One region of the Metabacillus indicus genome, then DNA from elsewhere that is predicted to be linked to it. Evidence: a T-box and tRNA genes for the amino acid it is inferred to sense, from the RefSeq annotation. Region 1 holds a T-box; the other regions hold tRNA genes.
What was found. The T-box of region 1 lies ahead of argS (arginine--tRNA ligase). A T-box ahead of a tRNA ligase gene usually reads a tRNA of that ligase, here a tRNA-Arg.
Positions count from the first base shown of each region.

Region 2: it encodes a tRNA-Arg, which carries the amino acid that the T-box ahead of argS (arginine--tRNA ligase) is inferred to sense. The anticodon was not compared.
Region 3: it encodes a tRNA-Arg, which carries the amino acid that the T-box ahead of argS (arginine--tRNA ligase) is inferred to sense. The anticodon was not compared.

Region 1 is NZ_CP176757.1:2,348,617-2,355,933, reverse strand. It holds gene ACK1LH_RS11805 (bifunctional 4-hydroxy-2-oxoglutarate aldolase/2-dehydro-3-deoxy-phosphogluconate aldolase) at 1-267, shown strand, start outside; gene ACK1LH_RS11800 (LacI family DNA-binding transcriptional regulator) at 323-1,336, shown strand; gene hxlA (3-hexulose-6-phosphate synthase) at 1,388-2,005, shown strand; gene hxlB (6-phospho-3-hexuloisomerase) at 2,002-2,550, shown strand; gene ACK1LH_RS11785 (VOC family protein) at 2,806-3,258, shown strand; T-box leader at 3,379-3,599, shown strand; gene argS (arginine--tRNA ligase) at 3,639-5,321, shown strand; gene ACK1LH_RS11775 (helix-turn-helix transcriptional regulator) at 5,568-5,807, shown strand; gene ACK1LH_RS11770 (DUF2178 domain-containing protein) at 5,797-6,141, shown strand; gene ACK1LH_RS11765 (ABC transporter ATP-binding protein) at 6,166-7,035, shown strand; gene ACK1LH_RS11760 (hypothetical protein) at 7,019-7,317, shown strand, end outside.
Region 2 is NZ_CP176757.1:3,668,479-3,675,795, forward strand. It holds gene ACK1LH_RS18745 (sugar-binding transcriptional regulator) at 1-392, opposite strand, end outside; gene ACK1LH_RS18750 (glutaredoxin family protein) at 591-848, opposite strand; gene rpoN (RNA polymerase factor sigma-54) at 860-2,176, opposite strand; gene yvfG (protein YvfG) at 2,255-2,473, shown strand; gene ACK1LH_RS18765 (peptidoglycan-binding protein) at 2,643-3,080, opposite strand; partial or broken gene ACK1LH_RS18770 (N-acetylmuramoyl-L-alanine amidase family protein) at 3,150-3,668, opposite strand; tRNA gene ACK1LH_RS18775 (tRNA-Arg) at 3,869-3,944, opposite strand; gene ACK1LH_RS18780 (STAS domain-containing protein) at 4,158-5,177, shown strand; gene clpP (ATP-dependent Clp endopeptidase proteolytic subunit ClpP) at 5,366-5,965, shown strand; gene ACK1LH_RS18790 (HPr family phosphocarrier protein) at 6,370-6,627, opposite strand; gene whiA (DNA-binding protein WhiA) at 6,652-7,317, opposite strand, start outside.
Region 3 is NZ_CP176757.1:2,997,799-3,005,115, reverse strand. It holds gene ACK1LH_RS15460 (acyl-CoA thioesterase) at 1-269, shown strand, start outside; gene gerE (spore germination transcription factor GerE) at 404-628, shown strand; gene ACK1LH_RS15450 (MarR family winged helix-turn-helix transcriptional regulator) at 817-1,269, shown strand; gene racE (glutamate racemase) at 1,279-2,076, shown strand; gene ACK1LH_RS15440 (GerMN domain-containing protein) at 2,751-3,836, shown strand; gene rph (ribonuclease PH) at 4,006-4,764, shown strand; gene ACK1LH_RS15430 (XTP/dITP diphosphatase) at 4,770-5,357, shown strand; gene ACK1LH_RS15425 (metallophosphoesterase family protein) at 5,377-5,889, shown strand; tRNA gene ACK1LH_RS15420 (tRNA-Arg) at 6,014-6,089, shown strand; gene ilvE (branched-chain-amino-acid transaminase) at 6,917-7,317, shown strand, end outside.

The DNA.
Region 1 (7,317 bases):
TCAGTCGGACCAGGCTACTTGAAAAATATTGCCGGACCGCTTCCGCATATTCCGCTCATGCCGACCGGAGGGGTTGATCTCCACAACACAGGGGATTACATCAGAGCAGGCGCCATTGCCGTAGGAGTGGGGAGCACACTTGTCAATACAAAAGCAGAGCTTACTGATAAGGTACTTTATCAAATGACAGAAAAAGCTGCAGCCTTTATCGAAGAAGTGAACAAAGCCCGCCACACGGAGAAATACTCGCAAGTCAGGGGAGGCTGAATCGGCTAAAGCAGTGGATTCCCCCTCATCTATCGGATAGAATGAAGGGGAAGACATGTTTGAAAGAGTGATGAAAATGGCACGTATTACAATGGCGGATGTTGCCAGAAAAGCCGGAGTTTCGAAAAGCACGGTTTCCCAGTTTATCAACAAGCGCTATGAATATATGGGAGAAGACACAAAAAAGAAAATAGAAGCAGCGATTAATGACCTTGGCTATCAGCCTAATTATCTGGCCAGAAGCCTGAAGCAAAAACGCACGTCCATGATCGGCATTATCGTGGGAAACATTATGCACAGGCTGTCGACTGAAGTCAGCCGTTCAATTGAAGACTTTTGCCATAAACATGATATACACGCCATTCTCTGCAATGCAGACGATGATCCAGAAAAAGAGCGTAAGTACATAGAAGTGCTCCACGCCAAGCAGGTGGATGGTCTGATCATTTTTCCGACCGGCAGAAATCTGGATTTGTATCAAAAATTGATCAAAGAGAACTATCCTGTCGTATTTATGGACCGCAGAGTGGAAGGATTGAAAGCAAACTACGTGCTGGCGGCAAATGAAGCTGCAGCTGCGGAATCCATCAGGCATCTGCTCTCTGGCGGCCACAGGGAAATCGCCATCGCAACCCAGCCCCTTGTCATCAGTCCAAGGATCGATAGACTGAGCGGGTACAAAGAAGCCCTTCGTGAAGCAGGCATTCCGCTTAAACAGGAGTTTATGATCCATACAGAAAGAGAGCAGATGAAAACAGAACTTAAAAAGCTGTTCTCGCTGAAGAATCCCCCGACCGCGCTGTTTGCAGGAAATGACTTGGTTTTTATGGAAACTCTTGAATTTTTCAAAGACAATCAGCTGAAGATCGGAAAGGATGCGGCACTGGTCGTATTCGATAATATTCCGCTTGCCCATTTGGCTGAAACAGGGGTGACGACGATTGACCAGCCAGGGTACAGAATGGGACAGAGAGCTGCAGAGCTCCTGCTGAAAAAAATCAATGGTGAACATGTTGCCCCTGCCGAAGAAGTGTTTGACTGCGAATTAATTGTAAGAGAATCTTCCTGATGATTCTCTTTTTTTAAAACGGAAATACTAAACCGGTTTAGGAGGGTGTAAATGAAGATACAGCTTGCGTTAGACCGAATGACGATAGAAGAAGCAATAGAAGTAGCATCTAAAGCTGCACCGCATGTTGATATTTTGGAGACTGGAACGTCCCTAATTAAAGAATTTGGCATGAGCAGCGTCCAGAAATTGAAGGAAGCTTTTCCGGACAAGCATGTAATGGCGGACATGAAAACCATGGACAACGCGGTATACGAGTGCGGTCTGTGCTTTGATGCGGGAGCTGACATAATGACCGTGATGGGGGCAAGTCCCATTCAAACAGTGGAAGCATGCGTGAAAGAAGCTGAAAAAAGAGGGAAACAGGTAATGATTGACCTGTTGAGCACCACGGCAGAACAGCGGGAAAAACTTGCTGTGTTTAAACATGCGGTTTTCTGCGAGCATGTGAGCAAGGATGAACAAGAGCTGACGGGAGCAAGCCTTACCTTTACTGGCGGAAGACTTAAGACAGCTGCAGCAGGCGGACTGACGCCTGAATCCATCAGCGGGATGAAAGAGCTTCCTGACATTCTCATCATAGGATCGGCTATTACAAAAGCAGAAAATCCCGGTCTTGCAGCAGAAAAACTGCGAGCCCTGATTCTTGAAAAGGAGGCAATGCAATGAGCGGAACGGACACGATTTTAAAAGAGATTGAAACCGTATTAGGCAAAATAGACAATGGTGAGTTGATCGCCATCGCTGAGGAATTAAACAATGATAGGAGGATTTTTGTCACAGGAGAAGGTCGCTCGGGACTAATGGCAAAATCGTTTGCCATGCGCCTGATGCATCTGGGAGCGGAGGTTTATGCTGTAGGAGAAACGATCACACCAGGCATGTCGGGTGATGATATTCTTGTTGCCGTATCCGGTTCAGGAAAAACGAAAAGTGTTCTGTGGACGGCTGAAAAAGCAAAGGAACTAGGCTGCTTCGTTCTGGCAGTTACAGCTGATTCAGAAGGTCCGCTTGCAGAAACAGCATTCATGTCTCTCCATGTACCCGCAGCCACTAAGTACCGCAAAGAAGGCGAACAGCCGACGGTCCAGCCCCTGGGTTCATTATTCGATCAATGTGTCCACCTTCTTTTTGATGCAATATGCCTGAAATACGCTGATCTGAAGAAGGTTTCAAATGAGCAGGCTTTTTTAAAGCATAGTAATGTGGAGTAGGGAAATACAATGAAGCAGTGAACAATGAACTGTTGCTTCCGTTTCCAATAGATACTGTATTTCGTAAATCATTCACCAGGTGCACTTTATTAAGTGCACCTGCTGTTTTTTATGAAAATCTTCTTACCTATTTATCCCGTTATCTGAGCTTAAAGAGAATCGAACCATTTGATGAAGCAAAGAGAAGGAATAGTTTGCTGGAAAGTCGAAGTTATTTACTTTATTAGCAACTGTGTTACATAAGGAGATAAAACTATGGAAAATAACAATTTACTAAGAATGGACAATGTCAGCATCGTTGTAGAATCCCTCGATGACGTCATCTCTTTTTTTGAAGAGATTGGCCTGAAACTTGAAGGCAGAGCAACTGTAGAAGGTGAATGGGCTGGCCGCGTCACAGGACTGGGTGATCAGTGTGTTGAGATTGCAGTAATGGTCACCCCGGATGGCCATAGCCGGCTTGAACTTTCGCAATTTCTCAACCCAGCAGTTGTATCAGATCACCGGAATTCTCCTGTGAATGCCCTTGGTTATCTGCGTCTCATGTTTGCTGTAGAAGACATTGACGAAATGGTATCCAGACTGACTAAACTGGGTGCTCAGCTCGTAGGGGAAGTAGTTCAGTACGAGGAATCTTACCGGCTCTGCTACATCCGCGGAACTGAAGGGCTTCTAATCGGTTTGGCGGAGCAGCTGGGGAATAAGTGAGGAAGTGAAGCTTGATCATTTTTGGTCTGGCTCAGCATCCAGAGATGCAGCTTAGCTTGAATTTTTTTCAATAAAGATTGTTTTTTATAATAGAATGGATATAATATACATTAATATAAAATAAAATCGTTGATAAAGAGAGTAATTATTTGCGGAAAGTAAGCGAGTCAGGGATGGTGTGAGCCTGTCATGAAGCAAGTAATGAACCGGACTTTTGAGATGCTTGCCTGAAATTAGTAGGGAAAGCCGGGTTAAGACCCCGTTATTCATGTAAAGTGGTTTTTCTGTATGGAAAAACAAGCAGAGTGGTACCGCGGAAATTGAAAGCTTCCGTCTCTATTTAAGAGACGGAAGCTTTTTTTATTTTGAGGAGGGAATGTATGAACTTCAAAAATGATTTTGTAGACATTTTATTTGAGGCGCTGAATGGACAGTTTGAAAAAAACAAAATGGTCCAAATGATTGAAAAGCCAAAATATGAGCATATGGGGGATCTGGCATTCCCCTGTTATGATCTTGCAAAAACTTTAAGAAAATCACCCCAGCACATTGCACGTGAACTTGCCGGTAATATGAATTTGTCACTTTTTGAAAAGGCAGAAGCAGTGAACGGATATGTAAATGTGTTCCTTAATAAGCAATTGGTATCATCCCTTGTGCTGAAAAAAATAGTGTCTGAAAAGAACCATTACGGAGATATGGAGCATGGAAACGGCGGGGTCATGACAATTGACTTTTCTTCTCCTAATATCGCCAAACCTTTTTCAATGGGGCATCTGCGTTCAACCGTTATCGGTCATTCCCTGGCACTGATCACGGAAAAATGCGGTTACTTACCCGTAAGAATTAATCATTTAGGCGACTGGGGAACGCAATTCGGCAAATTGATAACCGCTTACAAAATGTGGGGAGATGAACTGAAAGTAAAAGAACAGCCTATCAAAGAGCTGCTGAAACTTTATGTCACGTTTCATGAAGAAGCAGAAACGAATCCTGAGTTAGAAAATGAAGCTCGTGCATGGTTCAAAAAATTGGAGGATGCCGATCCAGAGGCCATTCTATTATGGGAATGGTTTCGTGAAGAATCCTTAAAGGAGTTCTCAGGCATCTACGAGTTGATGGGAATCCCATTTGATTCTTTTCAAGGGGAAGCCTTTTACAATGACAAGATGGATAATGTCGTTCAAATGCTTGCAGACATGAACCTTTCAGAAGAGTCTGAAGGCGCCATGGTCGTTCCGCTCGAAGATCTTCCGCCATGTCTGATTAAGAAGAAGGATGGAACGACACTTTATGCAACCCGGGACCTGGCGGCTGCCATTTACCGTCATGAAACCTATCACTTTGTAAAATCCTTATACGTAGTAGGCAACGAGCAAAGCCTGCACTTTAAACAGCTGTTCGCTGTGCTGCAAAAGATGGGATTTCAGTGGCAGCAGGGAATGGAGCATGTACCTTTCGGAATGATCTTAAAAGATGGAAAGAAGATGTCTACTCGAAAAGGAAAAGTTATCTTGCTCGAAGAAGTGCTGAACGACGCCATCAAACTGGCTTTGGATCAAATAAACAAGAAAAACCCTGATCTTGCTGATAAGGAAGAAGTTGCCCGTCAGGTAGGGACCGGGGCAGTTATATTTCAGGACCTGAAACATTATCGTCGAAATGATATTGAATTTTCTTTTGAAGATATGCTGAAATTTGAGGGGGAAACCGCCCCTTATGTTCAATATACTCATGCGCGTGCAATTTCTCTTCTAAAGAAGGGGGGCTTTGCAGAAACGGACAATGCGGCCATTATATCAGATCTTGAAGCTTGGCCGATTATTACTTCATTCCTGTCATTTCCGGAAGTGATTAAGAGAGCAATGGAGGAATACGATCCTTCCTTGCTTGCAAAATTCGTTATTGAACTGGCCAGATCATTTAACAAATATTATGCTTCAGTCAGAATTCTGGAAGATAACGAGTTAAAACAAGCAAGGCTGACACTTGTCTGCTGTGCTGCCGTTATCCTTAAAGAGGGGCTTCGTCTGCTGGGAATACAGGCCCCTGAGGAAATGTAGCAAAGAGAGTCCAGACGTCTAAAGGGGTAATAAACGCAACTGGCATAGGATGTATACACTGAAAAAAAATATTAATCGCTTAAGTTGAACCTGACGAAATCAAAATGCTTCGTTAGGTTCTTTTTTTTGTGACCTTTATTTAATCAAAGTAATAAAATAAAAAATAAAAACATTTTATTATTTTGTATAAGTTTACTTTACTTTTATAAAAACGAAGTTTATAATTTGACTCAAGAGGTGTTGAGAATGAAGAAAGATTTTGGAGATTCCATTTCCAACAAGGTTTACGAGTACCGTGTACTTGCAAGAATGTCCCAGCAAGAATTAGCAGAGAAAGTCGGAGTTTCCAAACAAACCATCTTTGTAATGGAAAAAGGAAATTATGTTCCCACCATGCTGCTCGCTTTCCGGATTGCCGATTTTTTTGATGTTGATGTAAACGAAATTTTTACTTATGAGAAAGGGGATCATGGAAATGATGTTTGATTATGTAACAAATACACTTTTTTTGCCCTTAAAAGCATGGGTGGAACAATCAGATGGTAATTGGAACATACTGATTGTTAGCGGTTTTCTGCTTTTGTTTGTGGGCATAGGGCTTATATTTATCCTTCGAAACAAAATAGGTAAAGAGGACGAAAGAACAAACCTAATTTATTTAAAAAGTTCTTTTATCATGTTGGGTGGAATTATTTTGTGCGATATGTTTTTTCCGAAAGATTATATGTGGCAGATTTTCTTTTTGTTTAAATATTCAATCGCTTTCATGGCTTCAGCAGTATATCTTGCCGTTCGATACTGGAAAGATATATCAAATTAATGAAAAAAACAGGGGGATGGTTAAGTGCATATTCAATCAATTTCCAAGAAATACAAGGACACTGTCGCTTTAAATGAGTTGTCTTTTTATTTCAAACAAGGGGAAATCGTTGGTTTAGTTGGTAATAATGGCGCTGGAAAAAGTACGCTAATGAAGATAATTGCTCAAACAATTCAAAAATTTGATGGATCAGTTAAAGACAATAATCACGTAGGATACTTGATTGAGGAACCTAAGCTGTTTAGTAATAAGACTGGGCTAGCACATTTATCTTATTTTTCGAGAATTTACGGGAACAAATTCAAGCTTAGTGAATACGAGGAGCTTTTGAAGAGTTTACATTTATTTGATGTATTGAATAAAAAAGTAAAGGAATATTCGCTTGGAATGAAGCAAAAGTTGGGGATTGTTATAAGTCTATTGAATAACCCCAAGTACGTGGTACTGGATGAGCCGACAAATGGTATGGATATTGAAACATCCATCCAAGTATTACATCAATTGAAAAAAATGGCTGAGGAGTGGAATGTGGGTGTTTTGATATCCAGCCATAAGTTAGAAGATATTGAGGGCGTCTGTAATCGTGTCTTATTTTTAGAAAAAGGGAACATTCTTGAAGAAGAGCAATTCAATGACAAGACCCAGTATATATTAAAACTAGTTTTCGATCATCCTAATGAATTAGCCACTTTTATTGAACATCAAAAGTTTGGTAGTATCATTTATTCATGTGAAAAAACAATTGAAATTGAAACAACTTCAGAAAACGCTGATATTTTCCATTTCTTAAATAAATTAGGGTTAAAATTAGTTAATTTTACTAGTGAAAAGAAAACGCTTCGCAATGTCTACATGAAAAAACTTGGGGGTGAAGAACGTGGAATTGGATATTAAAAATTATGTTAACTGCAATTTAAGTGAGTTAGTAAAGAGGGGACATTTGATTGTTGGAGTATTGGGAGCATTAGGGCCAGCAATACTCATAAGTTATCTCATCCTAACAGGAACTGCTGCATCGTTTAGCATTAAGCATGTCTCAAACTTTTATTGTATGTTGGGAATGCTCGCTGCTGTATTACACCCCCTTTATTTTGTTAACAGAGACTATTCATCAAAGACAGTCTCATTGATTAACAACTCAAAACTAAACAGAAAAAACTATGTACTGGCAAATGT
Region 2 (7,317 bases), 1.3 Mb from region 1:
CAAGCTCTTCCCATTTCTTTTTTCACCCATGAGAATTGATCGCTGTCTCCAGAGACGACAATAACCTTTTTCAGGTTTAAACGTTCCTTTAATGTATTTTCCAAAAACGTTAAACCTAAAACATCTTTCATCGCTTCTTCCAAAACGGTAAGCAGGTGCGATCCTTCTTTTGTCAGCGTCATTCCGGCCGGGAAAATCTCAATCAGGTTCTGATCTTTCAGAAACTGAACTTCTCCCCTGAGAATCCTCTCGCTTATGCCGAGGCTCGATGAAAGGCTTCTTCTGCCGATCGGCTGCATCAGTCTTATGTACTGAAGGATCTGATATCGTTTTTGCATAACGAGAAGCAGATCAGGCAATAATTTTTTTTGGACTTCAATCAGTGATCTCATCGTATAAATTCCTTTCAAATAAGAAATGTGCCTTGATGCACGAATCTGCGCATCTAATTCCGGCTGACCTTTTTAACGAAATTTCTTATTTACTAAGAATCGCGGGACTTCATTTGTCCCTATATGACGTATTGTGTCCCACTGTCCGCAAAAAAAATCATCCCTGCTTCAATTCATATTCTAGCAGGGTGAATTCGCTTATTCAACTATTGTTTCTTGCTTTTTTTCAAGTAACCGCTTTCTTATCAATTCTTTTCTGATACGGCCGTATCCGATGATTTTTCCGTCTAATTCTGCCACCGGTATCATCAGCTGATACTTTTCGAGCAGACCATCGTCTGAGTGAATATCGATGACCTGTATGTCCAGGTCTAAATCCGTTTTCAGTCCGTTTAAATCCTCGATGGCCTCCTCACAAAGAGGGCAGCCTTCTCTTGAGTACACGTTTAAAATCATTCCAACACATCCTAATATCGTTTTCTTGCAGATGAAGATACAATGCCAAGCTGATCTCTGTACTTGGCTACAGTCCGTCTTGAAACTTCGATTCCGTGTTCTTGTGAGAGGGTGTCTGCAATTCGCTGGTCAGATAGCGGAGACAGTTTATTTTCGCTCTCGATCATCTTTTGGATGAGTGATTTTACAGCCGATGACGTAATGTCCTGAGAAGTCTGCTCAAGGCCATTTGAGAAGAAAAACTTCAGTTCATACAGACCATGCGGTGTCTGTACATATTTCTCCCTGACCGTACGGCTTACCGTGGACTCATGCACGTCAATCACATCAGCTACGGCTTTTAGTGTCAGCGGTTTCAAAAAGTGCCCGCCTTTTTCAAAAAAGTCCGTCTGTCTTCTTAGAATTTCATGCATCACTTTCAGCATCGTCGTTTTCCGCTGATTCAGTGTTTTCATCAGCCATTTGCACTGGTTGAGTTTAGACGAAAGATACTGCTTCACATCCGCATCATCAGTGGCTGAAAAGGCAGCTTCATACGAAGAATTCACCCCGATTTTAGGTGAACTCTCTTCATTATACATCACTTGCCACTCACCGCCGATTTTCTTTACGATCAGCTCCGGCACAATGTAGCTGTCATGGGCATGATGAAAAGCAAGACCTGGACGGGGATGCAGCTTTTGGATAAAGTCCTGCACACTTTGTATCTCTTTCAGTTCCAGTTTCGTTTTTTTCGCAAGCTCTTTCCATGACTTTTCTGCAAAAAGATAAAAATAATCGCGGATAATCAGTTCTGCTGTCTGATTGCGGTCAGGCAGCCGCAGCAGCTGAAGGTAGATGCACTCCTGCAGATTCCTGGCTCCCACACCTGCAGGATCAAGCTTTTGAAGATTTTCAAGCTGAATCTGCAGTTCATCTTCGCTGATGCTGAATCTTTCTGCCAGCACCTGCAGATCTTCTTCTATATACCCGTTTGGATCCAGGGCATGAATCAGAATGTGCAGCGCCTTTTTCTCCTGTGGCTGCATCTTCATGCCAAGCAGCTGAGATTCCAGATGCTGCTGCAGAGTCGCCGTCCTGCTCGCTGCATTTTCTAGCAAGTCTCCTTTTTTTGAGGCATTTGCCGTTTTGAGGGCTGAGGTATGATACAATACGCCTGAATCAGGCTTGTCTTTCACATCAATGAGGGGATTTTCAAGGGTAAGGTCCTCTATGTAGGACGCGAGTTCCATAGAAGAGTACTGAAGGAGAGTAATCGCTTGCTTTAGTTCCTGTGTCATATTCAGTTTTAAGGACTGCTCTTGAAATAAACCTGCTTTCATATCCATAGATCGTTCCCCCTGCTGTTCATTTTACACGAAAACGGTCCATCATTGAATGGAAGAAACTTCAAAGGAGAGATCAATTTGAGCGAATTATTTTCAGTTCCCTATTTCGTACAGAATTTCAAAGAACATCTCAGACACAATGAGAATCAGATTCCTGAGCTTGATGCAATGAATCGCTATTACCGGTCGGTTGTTTCAACACTTGTACAAGATCAGCTGACGAAAAATTCGGTTGTGCTGAAACGGATTCAAAACCTTGATGAAGCATATAACAAGGTAAAAGCCACCTTGAAATAATTACCTGTTCACAAAACAGGGATGATGATTTATCATTGGTTATGTTGAGTCGCCAAGCGCGGCAACATACACTTTTTGTCCAGTGCGGCTTACTGGACTGCTTACATATTATTCACATTCCATAAAAACATGCCCCGCCGAAAAACTCGGCGGGGCTTTTTTTGTTTTTTCAGCGGAACAGCCTTGCCCATGTTACAGGACCGACGATCCCGTCAACCTTAATTCCTTCTCTTCTCTGAAAATTCCTTACTGCCTGGGCTGTGACAGGGCCATAGATCGAATCGGCAGGAACACCCAGTTTCTTTTGAATTTCCCCAATATTTGAGCCTCTCATGTACGGAGACTTCAGTCTGTAAAGAGTTCCCGGGAACGGTTTCGGACGCCTCGGTTTCGCTCTGTTCAGCCTTCCAAACGTTTCCGGACCGACTATCCCGTCAACCCTTATGCGCTGCTCCTGCTGAAATTGCCTTACCGCCGCCTCCGTTTCAGCTCCAAACGTTCCGTCTGCCCCGAACCTCGGAAGCGGATATCCAAGGGAAATCAGTTTTCTCTGCAAAAACGTGACATCTGCTCCAGAATCCCCTCTTCTTAATATCGTCGTGTCCACTTCACTGCCCGTCTCGCGCTCGGGCGGCTGGACTCTGATTGGCGGAGACGTGCTGCTGTCCCACGCATTATAATAGGCACGGACGTCCCTTAAAAACTGCGCGAACGTTACTCCGTTCGGTACAAGCCAGCTTTCAGGATCCGTGCGCCTGCGCGGATCAAGAGTACTGTGTGCGATAATTTTAGTCGAAGGATCGAGATTAAATCTGCGGCAAAGGTACGCATGGTACCAGACATACCTGTCGTATGCCTCTCGGAAAACCCCCGTGCGGCAGAGCTCTACTCCAATTGCCGCATCATTTGCATCAGCCCCGAACAGACGGTTGTCCTCAGGATTTGTATACAAATTATGATAGGCTTTTTCATTCAGGGGAATAATCTCGAGAATTTTCCCGTCATCTATAAATGTGTGGGCCGACGCACTCGGCTGTGAATTATTAAAATAGGCAAAATGATCATCTGCATCTGCAGAATTATTGGCGGTCTCGTGTGCAACAATAAAGAGCGGCCCGGACAGACCTGTTCCCGGTCTCGAGTTTCCAATTCGTATATAGCGCTGCTCAATCTGATATTTATCAGAAACACTCACTTTTATCACTCCTTTATATAGTAGATGATAGAGTGAGAGCTTTGGGAAAGGCTGTTAACCTGAGGCATGCGCCTGTTTTGGGGAAAAATCTAGTTTGTGACCGCGAGGCAGACAAGTTTGTGCTAGTTTTGAATGTCCGGTGTTAAAATTCCAATAAAAAAAGAGCTGCTCCCATAAGGAACAGCTCTCCTGCAATTTGACGCGCTCGAGAGGATTCGAACCTCCGACAGACGTGGTACCGGAAACCACCGCTCTATCCAACTGAGCTACGAGCGCACGTATTAGCCAGTAGCGCTATTATACGACAAAACCGCTGCCTGTTTCAAGCGTTATTTTTCTTCGTATCACGAAAGCCGCCTATTTCATGTACTCTCAAAATATACAGTGTGCATCTTCTGTTGTATGATTAGAAAAACAGGCTTCATCACAGCGGTATAAAGGGTAAAGGGCTTATAGACAGAAGCAGCTGAATAAAGGAGATTAAACACTATGACTGACCGCTATTCAATAAATGTTAACGGTTCCTCTTTCGATTGGGATTTAAAGCAGGCAGCCTATCACTTCGAAGGAGATGAAGTCGTTTTATTCTGGATCAACACGGCCTTCAAAACATTCCTTGATTCAATTGAAGAGATCTCTGGAGAAAATGCCGCAAGACTGGTTCTTGAAACAGCCGGCTATCGCACAGGTGAAATTGTCAGCGACTTTTACAAGCGTTCAATCGGAAAAACAGAGGATATTTTGAAGAGCCTGCCGAATACATATGTTACAGCCGGTTGGGGCAGGACCACGATTGATGTCCTGTCTTATGACGAATGCAGAGCTGTAGTCAGAATTGAAAACGGCTGGGAGTATAAGGTGAACAAAGCTCAGGGCAAAACGGTGGAAGGCTCGTTTCTGGCCGGTCACTGGGCCGGTGTATTAAGCGGCCTGTTTGGGAAAACGGTCTGGTACAGAGTGCTGAAAAGCCAGACAAGCGGAGATCCGTATTCAGAATTTGAATTTTCACCTTCCGGAATCACTCCGCAGCGGAATATCCGCTCCCTGATTCAGGAGCAGGAAAGGGCTGACGTGCTTGCGCTGGAACAAAGTGTTGCTAAGCGGACCGCCGATCTTGTTGATCTTGTGAAAGAGATTTCTTCACCAATTATCCCGGTTCTGGACAACATCATCGTCCTTGCGATGATTGGAAGATACGACGAAGCGAGGGCTGAGGAACTTTTAACAAAAACTCTCTCAAACCTGCCAGAGTATAAAGCGACGTTTCTCATTCTGGATCTGACTGCTATCTCTCAAGTGGACGAGTTTACAATTGACTTGCTTCAAAAGCTTGTTCAGGCTTCCGCGCTTCTTGGAACATCGTGCATTTTAGTTGGCATTTCTCCTGAGCTAAGCATGAAAATTGTCAGCTCACGGTATCAGATGCAGAACATTCCCTGCCTCTCTACGCTGAAACACGGCATTCACTACGCCCTGGCGCAGGAAGGACTGCATATTTCAAGAAAATAGTACCCTCTTCTTCTCAATCGTTTGAAAAAAAGAAAAATTGGGTAACATGGTTACAGTCACTAGCTCTGACATATACATAAGAGGGGCCTTAAACATGCTCAGGCGGCAGCGTTTCGTTTGACCTTTATTGACCTTAGTTGTATGATGAGAGTACATAAATTTACCTTTACTTTAAAGGAGGAAATACGATGAATTTAATTCCTACAGTTATTGAACAGACAAACCGCGGTGAACGTGCATATGACATTTACTCACGTCTTCTAAAAGACCGCATCATCATGCTTGGAAGCGGAATTGATGATAACGTTGCAAACTCAATCGTTTCTCAGCTTTTATTCTTAGAAGCAGAAGATCCAGAGAAAGACATTTCTATCTACATCAACAGCCCTGGCGGATCCATCACTGCCGGTATGGCCATTTACGATACAATGCAGTTCATCAAGCCGCAAGTATCAACAATCTGCATCGGTATGGCAGCTTCTATGGGAGCATTCCTTCTTGCAGCAGGTGCCAAAGGCAAGCGTTATGCCCTTCCAAACTCTGAAGTCATGATCCATCAGCCACTTGGAGGAGCGCAAGGCCAGGCTACGGAAATTGAGATCGCTGCAAAACGCATCCTTTTCCTTCGCGACAAGCTTAATCAGATCCTTGCAGACCGCACTGGCCAGCCGATTGAAGTCATCGCGCGCGACACAGACCGCGACAACTTCATGACAGCAGAGCGTGCCCTTGAGTACGGCTTGATTGACAAAGTCATGGACCGCAATACATTAGCAGACAAAAAATAAGAAGTGCAAAAAGAACGGCATCCTGCCGTTCTTTTTTTATTTAGATTTTACATATGAACGCTAAATACCTCTTTTTCTAGTAAGATCTTGGGCATTTGGCAGTTGATTTACTGTCTGGATCTGTTCAGCAGCTAAATCAGGCACCTGCGCAGTCCGGATTAACAGAGATCAGTGCGTTACATCCAACAATCAGTGCAATACTTCCAACTTCGAGTATTTTACAACCAACTTAGATTGCGTATCTACCAACTTTCCCTGATTTACGACCAACTCTCCATACGAACGCAAACTACCTCTTTTTCTAGCAAGATCTTGGGCATTTAGCAGTTGATTTGCTCCACTGGACCAGGCCAGGCACCTGCAGCTAAACTTGCACCATAAAAAAAACGGCCCAAAGGCCGTTTTTATGCTTCCTGCTTTACGTATTCTGTTAAAACTTCGAGTGCTTCGTTTTCGTCGTGGCCTTCTGCAATCAGTGTTACGGTCGATCCTGAGCTGATGGCAAGGCTCATGAGCCCCATGATGCTTTTGGCGTTAACCTTTTTCCCATCCTTCTCAAGGAAGATATCTGATGCGTACCTGTTGGCCTCTTGTACAAATAATGCTGCGGGACGTGCTTGTAAGCCTGTTTTCAAACGAACTTCGACCTGTTTTTGAGCCATGTAAATCCCCTCTGCTTTCCCCTTTTATTTGATTGTTACCGGCTGGCCGTTTCTAAGCTGTTCTGCAATTTCGTCCAATTTTCTCAGGCGGTGGTTTATGCCTGATTTGCTGATTTTGCCGCTCGAAACCATTTCCCCGAGCTCTTTCAGCGTGACATCCTGATACTCTACCCGCAGCCTTGCAATTTCGCTTAATTTATCAGGCAGAGCTTCAAGACCCATTTTTTCATCAATGAATTTAATATTTTCAACCTGGCGGATTGCAGCGCCAATTGTTTTATTTAAGTTAGCGGTTTCACAATTGACGAGCCTGTTTACGGAGTTTCTCATATCCCTCACAATGCGTACATCCTCAAAACGCAGCAGCGCCTGATGGCCTCCAATGATACTCAAAAACTCGGAGATTTTTTCCGCTTCCTTTAGATAGGTGATATACCCCTTTTTCCGCTCAAGTGTTTTGCTGTTCAGGTTAAAAACATTCATCAGCTCGCACAGTGCATCATTATGCTCTTTGTACAGAGAGAAAATTTCCAGATGATACGAGGATGTCTCAGGATTATTCACTGAACCTCCAGCAAGGAACGCCCCTCTGATATACGATCTTCTGCAGCACTTCTTTTTAACGAGATCTTCTGAAATACTTCTAATAAAGGTGAAATTCTCCCCAAGGATGCTTAAATCCTCCAAAAT
Region 3 (7,317 bases), 650 kb from region 1:
ACGGGGAACTGATTCCTGTTGTGGCCGACATCCAGTGCGATTACATCAGGCAGGTGTTTTTTGATGAGGAGCTTTTGCTGTTTGTCAAAGCTGCATCTGTTGGAAATTCGTCTGCCGAGCTCCATTACTGCGCGGTAAATAAAAAAAGGGAAGTCTGCTTTACAGGACGAGGAACCGTTGTGCAGATATCGAAATACAATGGAAAAAGTGTACCATTTCTGAATGCGGAAAAGAAAATGCTCATAGGTTCTGAGGTCTTTGCCACATAAAAAAATAGACACCGAATTTCACGAATCAGCTAAAGTAACAGTCACCGCCAATACAGAGTGCACATACTATATGTTGACTAATCTTATACCCATTCGTTAGACCGGCTCGCACCTAGCAAGGAGGGTTACCATTCTTGAAAGAGAAAGAGTTTCAATCAAAGCCACTACTCACGAAAAGAGAGAGAGAAGTTTTCGAATTATTAGTACAGGATAAAACGACGAAAGAAATAGCGGGCGAGCTCTTCATTAGTGAAAAAACAGTTCGGAACCATATTTCCAATGCGATGCAAAAGCTTGGAGTAAAAGGAAGATCACAGGCAGTTGTTGAGCTTCTTCGTATGGGTGAACTTGAGCTCTAATACGTACCGGCTGACCTTATTCTAGGCTGGCCGGTTATTATTTCTGCCGGGATTTTTTCCTGAAATGACTGTCAGCTAAAATATCAAACTTGCATTTTTGTGTGAAAACATAGAAAATGGATATGATACGCACAATACTAGTGTACATTCTGCTCCGTGCGGTCAGATTGAATGAGTGAGGGTTGCTGATGACAGTTCATAATGATGTATTAAGTGATAAAATGGTGGCTGACCTGGAAAAATCCTTGAGGCATATTTCTGTGATGGTGAAGCAGAGAGGCCGGGAGATCCTGAGTCAATTCCCGATTACACCGCCCCAGTTTGTGGCGCTGCAATGGCTTTCTGAACACGGCGACATGACAGTCGGTGAATTATCCAACAAATTGTACCTAGCATGCAGCACTACGACTGATCTGGTTGACCGGATGGAGAAAAACAAACTTGTCGTGCGCGTGAAAGATCCAAATGACCGCAGAGTGGTAAGAGTGCACCTTCTGGCAGAAGGGCAGCGCATTATTGAAGAAGTCATTCATAAGCGGCAAGAATACTTAAAAAACGTAATCAGAAATTATGATATGCAGGAAATAATTCAGCTTGAAAGCTCATTGACGAAACTGCACCTAGAAATGAGAGAAGAATGAGGCGATTTTTTGAACAGAGCAATCGGCGTCATTGATTCCGGTGTCGGCGGCCTGACCGTTGCACGGGAAATTATGAGGCAGCTACCAAATGAAGACATCATCTATTTAGGTGATACAGCAAGATGTCCCTATGGTCCAAGACCGATTGAAGAGGTTCGGGCTTTTACATGGCAGATGACGAATTACCTCGTCTCTAACCATCATATTAAAATGCTTGTGATTGCGTGCAATACGGCAACAGCCATTGCCCTTCAGGAAATTCAGGATGAGCTTGATATTCCTGTTGTCGGCGTTGTGTTCCCGGGTGCCCGCACAGCCATTAAAGTGACAAGAAACAACCGCATCGGCGTCATTGGAACGGTCAACACGGTCTCAAGCGGCGCGTACGAAAAGGCTCTGAAGACCATCAAGAAGTCAGTGACGGTTGAAAGCCTTGCCTGTCCGGCATTTGTTCCGCTTGTTGAAAGCGGGGACTTTGATAATGACTATGCGGTTTCAATTGTAGAGGATTCCCTTTTTCCGCTGAAGGACCATCCGATCGATACACTGATTCTCGGCTGCACGCATTATCCGGTTCTTAAAGACCTGATCGAGAACTATATGGGACCAAAAGTAAAGATTATCAGTTCAGGAGACGAAACTGCCCGTGAGGTAAGTACGATCCTGTCATATAAGAAAGCATTGAATGAATCGCAGGAGGAAAATCATCACCTCTTCCTGACAACCGGATCGAAGGATCTCTTCCAGCGCATCGCTTCGCAGCTGTTTGAAGAGCCGGTGAAAAATGTTCAGTCTATTGCGCTTTAATTAAGGCAGAGGCTGTGACATAAATATGTTAGCCATCTAAAACCGAACTAGGGTATAACTAGTTCGGTTTTTTTTATGGTGTTGGACCATACAACTGGAATTAGAAATAGATACTTAATTTTGCTGATACAGACGGAGTGCTGCCACTTTTATAAGAGGTAAGTCCACATTTGTGGCATCATTCGCCAGAGTGGTACCACTTTTATCGGAAGTGGATCCACATTAGTGGTGTCATTCGCCAGAGTGGTGCCACTTTATTCGGAAGTTGATCTACATTAGTGGCGTCATTCGCCAGAGTGGTGCCACTTTAATCGGAAGTTGATCCACATTTGTGGCGTCATTCTCCAGAGTGGTGCCACTTTAATCGGAAGTTGATCCACATTTGTGGCGCCATTCACCTGAGTGCTGCCACTTTTATGAGGGCTGAATCCATATTTGTGGCGTTGTCTCAAGAAATGACATCAAAAAATGTTTTTTATTAATCTTCCGACTCTAACCTTACTAACATGTTTTTACCCAGCCTCTTTGTTTTACATTCATTTCATCAAGAACTTGTTTTACAGCAGTCAATTTCTTTCCTCTCACGCTCTATTAAAAATTTCTTCCTGATTTCGGTCTAATTCAATTAACAGCTCGTATACATAGTAGTACAAACTGCCTTAGGAGGGAAATGTATGTCTCAAAAGAGAAACGTGAAGATTGCTGCTACTGTAATGACTTCGGCGCTGTTATTGTCCGGCTGCGGATTGTTCGGCGGGGAGAAGGCCAAGGAAATCGATCCTCCACAAGACGTATCGTATGTGGATGAAGGAGATAAAGCTGCTGAAGAAACAGTAAAAGAGGAGAAAACAACAGCAGAAGGGAAAAAAGGGGAAGAGGCGGCACAAACATACTCCAGGCAGTTATATTTAATTGACAGCAATGGACTTGTCGTCGCCCAGACATTTGATCTGCCAAAACAGGAAGGTGTAGCAAAGCAGGTTCTTGACTACCTTGTTGAAGGCGGGCCTGTGACAAATATGCTGCCTGACGGATTCAGAGCGGTTATTCCGCAGGATACTCAGGTCAGCGTCAATGTGAAAGACGGCGTTGCCGTTGTTGATTTTTCAAAAGAATTTAAAAATTATCAAAAAGAAGATGAGCTGAAGATTCTTCAGTCAATCACATGGACGCTTACTCAGTTTGATTCAGTCAAAACGGTCAAAATCATGATTAACGGCCATGAGCAAAACGAAATGCCTGTCGGGGGCACGCCGATCAGCAGCGAGCTGAGCAGAGCTGACGGCATCAACCTGGATACTGCAGGTGTCATGGATATTACAGATACAAAACCGCTTACGGTTTATTATACAGCGCAGCACGATGACAAGACGTATTATGTGCCTGTTACAACACGTGTGAGCAATGATGAAGAAGATCCGATTGCCGCTGTTGTTAAAAAACTGACAGAAGGGCCGTCCGCAAATACTGCGCTCCTCAGTGATTTTTCACAAGATGTAAAACTGCTTGAAGAGCCTAAGCTTGAAGACGGAACTGTTACGCTTAATTTTAACGAATCCATTTACGGAAGTGCGGATGAAGAGAAAAAGATGGTATCCTCCCACGTCGTAAATTCACTTGTTCTGTCTCTGACTGAGCAGGCGGGAATTGAAAACGTTGTGCTGACAGTGGACGGCAAGGCAGACCTTGTAAACGAGGACGGCAAAAAGATGACAGAACCTGTTGCGCGTCCAGTGAATGTCAACACAGGTAGTTTTTAATCGGTGATTTTTGATATACTATAAAGTGAAACGAAGAGGTAGTCTTTAGCACTGCCTCTTCTTTATTGCCTCCGGACCTTATGTCTTTTTTGAATAAAGCCGGGACAAGCCCTATACATATAACGAAAAAGCAAATCAATCAGGATCAGGAATGATCGGAGGAATCATAATGAGACATGACGGACGAAAGCAAGATGAAATCAGACGAGTAGAAATAGTTACAGATTATGTGAAACACCCGGAAGGATCTGTTCTGATCTGTGTGGGAGATACAAAGGTCATCTGCAATGCCAGCATTGAAGACCGTGTGCCGCCGTTTATGCGCGGAGAAGGAAAAGGCTGGATTACAGCAGAATACTCGATGCTGCCCCGGGCAACTGAACAAAGAACGATCAGAGAATCGTCAAAAGGGAAAATTACCGGCAGAACAATGGAAATTCAGCGCCTGATTGGACGAGCTCTCCGTGCAGTGGTAGACCTGGACAAGCTTGGCGAGCGTACGATCTGGATCGACTGTGATGTGATTCAGGCGGACGGCGGTACAAGAACAGCATCCATTACAGGTGCATTTGTGGCCATGACGATTGCTCTTGGAAAACTTCTGTCAGAAAAGAAAATCAGTTCGCTGCCAATCACAGATTTCCTTGCCGCAACGTCTGTCGGCATGGATTCAAAGCTTGGCGAGATTCTCGATTTAAACTATATTGAAGATTCATCGGCAGAAGTGGACATGAATGTCATCATGACAGGCTCAGGACGATTTGTAGAGCTGCAGGGAACAGGAGAAGAAGCAACATTCTCACGCGAAGAGCTGAATGAACTTTTAAATCTTGCAGAAAAAGGAATTCAGTCTTTGGTTACGATCCAAATGGAAGCGCTGGGTGATTTGGCTCTTAAAATTATGGATCAAAAAAACGGAAAGGGATGAACCTGATGAAGGAAGTCATTATTGCTACAAAGAATGCAGGAAAGCTTCTTGATTTTCAGACGATTCTATCTGCATACGATTTGACTTGCATCTCGCTGCTTGATATTGACGATGCACCTGATGTAGATGAAACCGGTTCGACATTTGAAGAGAATGCCATTTTAAAAGCGGAGGCAATATCGAAGCTTTACGGAAAAATGGCGATTGCTGACGACTCAGGATTGTCGATTGATTACCTGAACGGAGAGCCGGGTATTTTTTCAGCAAGATATGCAGGTCCGGAGAAAGATGACGCAGCCAATATCCAAAAGGTGCTGGCAGAGCTGAAGCACGCAGAAAAGGAAGAGCGCACCGCGAGATTCCGCTGCGCACTTGCACTTGCTGAGCCCGGACGCGAAACGGTAACGGTTGAAGGATCTGTCGAAGGGTATATAACAGAAGAGCCGGCTGGAGAAAACGGGTTCGGATATGACCCGATTTTTCTCGTCAAGGATAAAGCAAAAACAATGGCCGAGCTGTCGAAAGAAGAGAAAAACAAAATCAGTCACAGGGCAGCGGCTCTAAAGAAGCTGTCTGAGCTGCTCCAAGCCTGATTACAGGGAGTTTTGAGTCATGAAGGTTCTAATTATCAGCGACAGTCACGGGCTGACAGACGAGCTTCAGGAGATCAGAAACAGGCATGAATCCGAAACAGAAGCAATGTTTCACTGCGGCGATTCAGAACTGCCTGCTGATCACCCTTCTATGCAGGGCTTTGTTTCAGTCCGGGGAAACTGCGATTATGAACAGAAATATGCGGAGGAACTGATTGAAGAAGCAGGCGGGTTTCGTTTTTTCATTGCGCATGGCCATATGCATAATGTGAAGTCCACACTGATGAACTTGAAATATGCCGCAGAGGACCACGGTGCAAAGATTGTCTGTTTCGGGCATTCCCATGTTGCAGGCGCAGAATCTGCCGGCGGCATCCTCTTCATTAATCCTGGCAGCATCAGGCTGCCGAGGATGCGCACCGAAAAAACATATGTTATATTAGAAATACAAAACGGGTCGGCAGCTGTAACATTTTATCAGCAGGACGGAACGCCTGTAAAAGGCATGGCGCAGAGGTTTGAGCTGTCTTAAAAAGGAAAGGGGGAATTTCTTCCCTCTTTCAAAACTTTTTAGAAAAAGTTATTGACTTTATAGCTGATCGCACATATAATAAAAAATGTCGCTGATACATAATCGCGATTGTCACAAAAAACATGTCCCAGTAGCTCAGTGGATAGAGCAACGGCCTTCTAAGCCGTTGGTCGGGAGTTCGAATCTCTCCTGGGACGCCATACTTTATACATACAAACTTCTTTCTGAAAATGAAAGAAGTTTTTTTGTTTGATTTTGTTGTTTTCTGTATTTCGCTGACTTATGCGTAAAACAACAGTGGACTGAAGCGGAAGGCACTTGACTCCATGTCCAGCTGCAGCGCCCAACTCCTCTGTCAGAACAAAATCCCCCAAAAAGTCAAACCCGGACTTTTTGGGGGATTTTGTTCTGACTGCCGGAGCAAAACGGGCGCTTCCGCTTTTCTGGGGGATAAAGAGGGCACTGAAGATCCCGCAAGCGCAGCGAGGAAGCTCCCGGCCCTCCCCGCGGAAAGCAAGTTCCTGGAGCGAAAGGGAACGGGTAAATGTGCCATCTCCCATTTGTTCAAAAAATGTTCATAATTTTCCCTCAGCACCTTACGCGTTTTCATCAAGAATCTCTTTCCGGATCCACCCTCGAAAAGTTCCTTTTCCCCAGTTGAAATCACCCAAAACCCTGTCAGACAATCTCACAGAAAAAAACTTCAAAAAAAATTTTTTAAAAACACAATTCCTATAATGACAGGCATGTAAGCGTATACAAATTAACAAACAAATCTAAATTATCTAACAATTCGAAAAAAGACGGTTGACACCGCTTTTTAATGGGCGTAAGATAGGCTCAAATATAAGTTACATGAACATGTGAGGTTCATTAAAAGAAAAATATAACAGGCCGTTTAGCTGCGGCAGCAAGATCACTTTATATCTTTTAAAAGAGTCCATAACTAACGTTATAAGGATTTTTTTTACACACTGGAATTCAGCTGATTAACGCGTTTAGACTTTAAAAGAAAGGTGTGCTCTTTATGGGTGACCAATGGATTTTTTTGAACAAGGAATTTGTAAGAAAAGAAGATGCGAAGATTTCGGTGTATGATCACGGATTCTTGTATGGAGACGGGATTTTCGAAGGAATCAGAGTCTACAGCGGCAACATCTTCCGTTTAAAAGAGCACATGAAAAGACTGTATGAATCAGCGAGATCCATTTTGCTCACTATGCCGTACACCCAGGAAGAGCTTACAGACCTGACGGTGAAAACGGTTGAAAAAAACGGACTGGATGATGCTTATATCAGACTGGTAGTCTCAAGAGGAGTAGGAGATCTTGGGCTTGATCCATATAAATGCAAAGAGGCAAATGTCGTCATTATAGTAGAGCCGCTCTCAATCTTTCCTAAACATCTTTATGAAACAGGAATTGATAT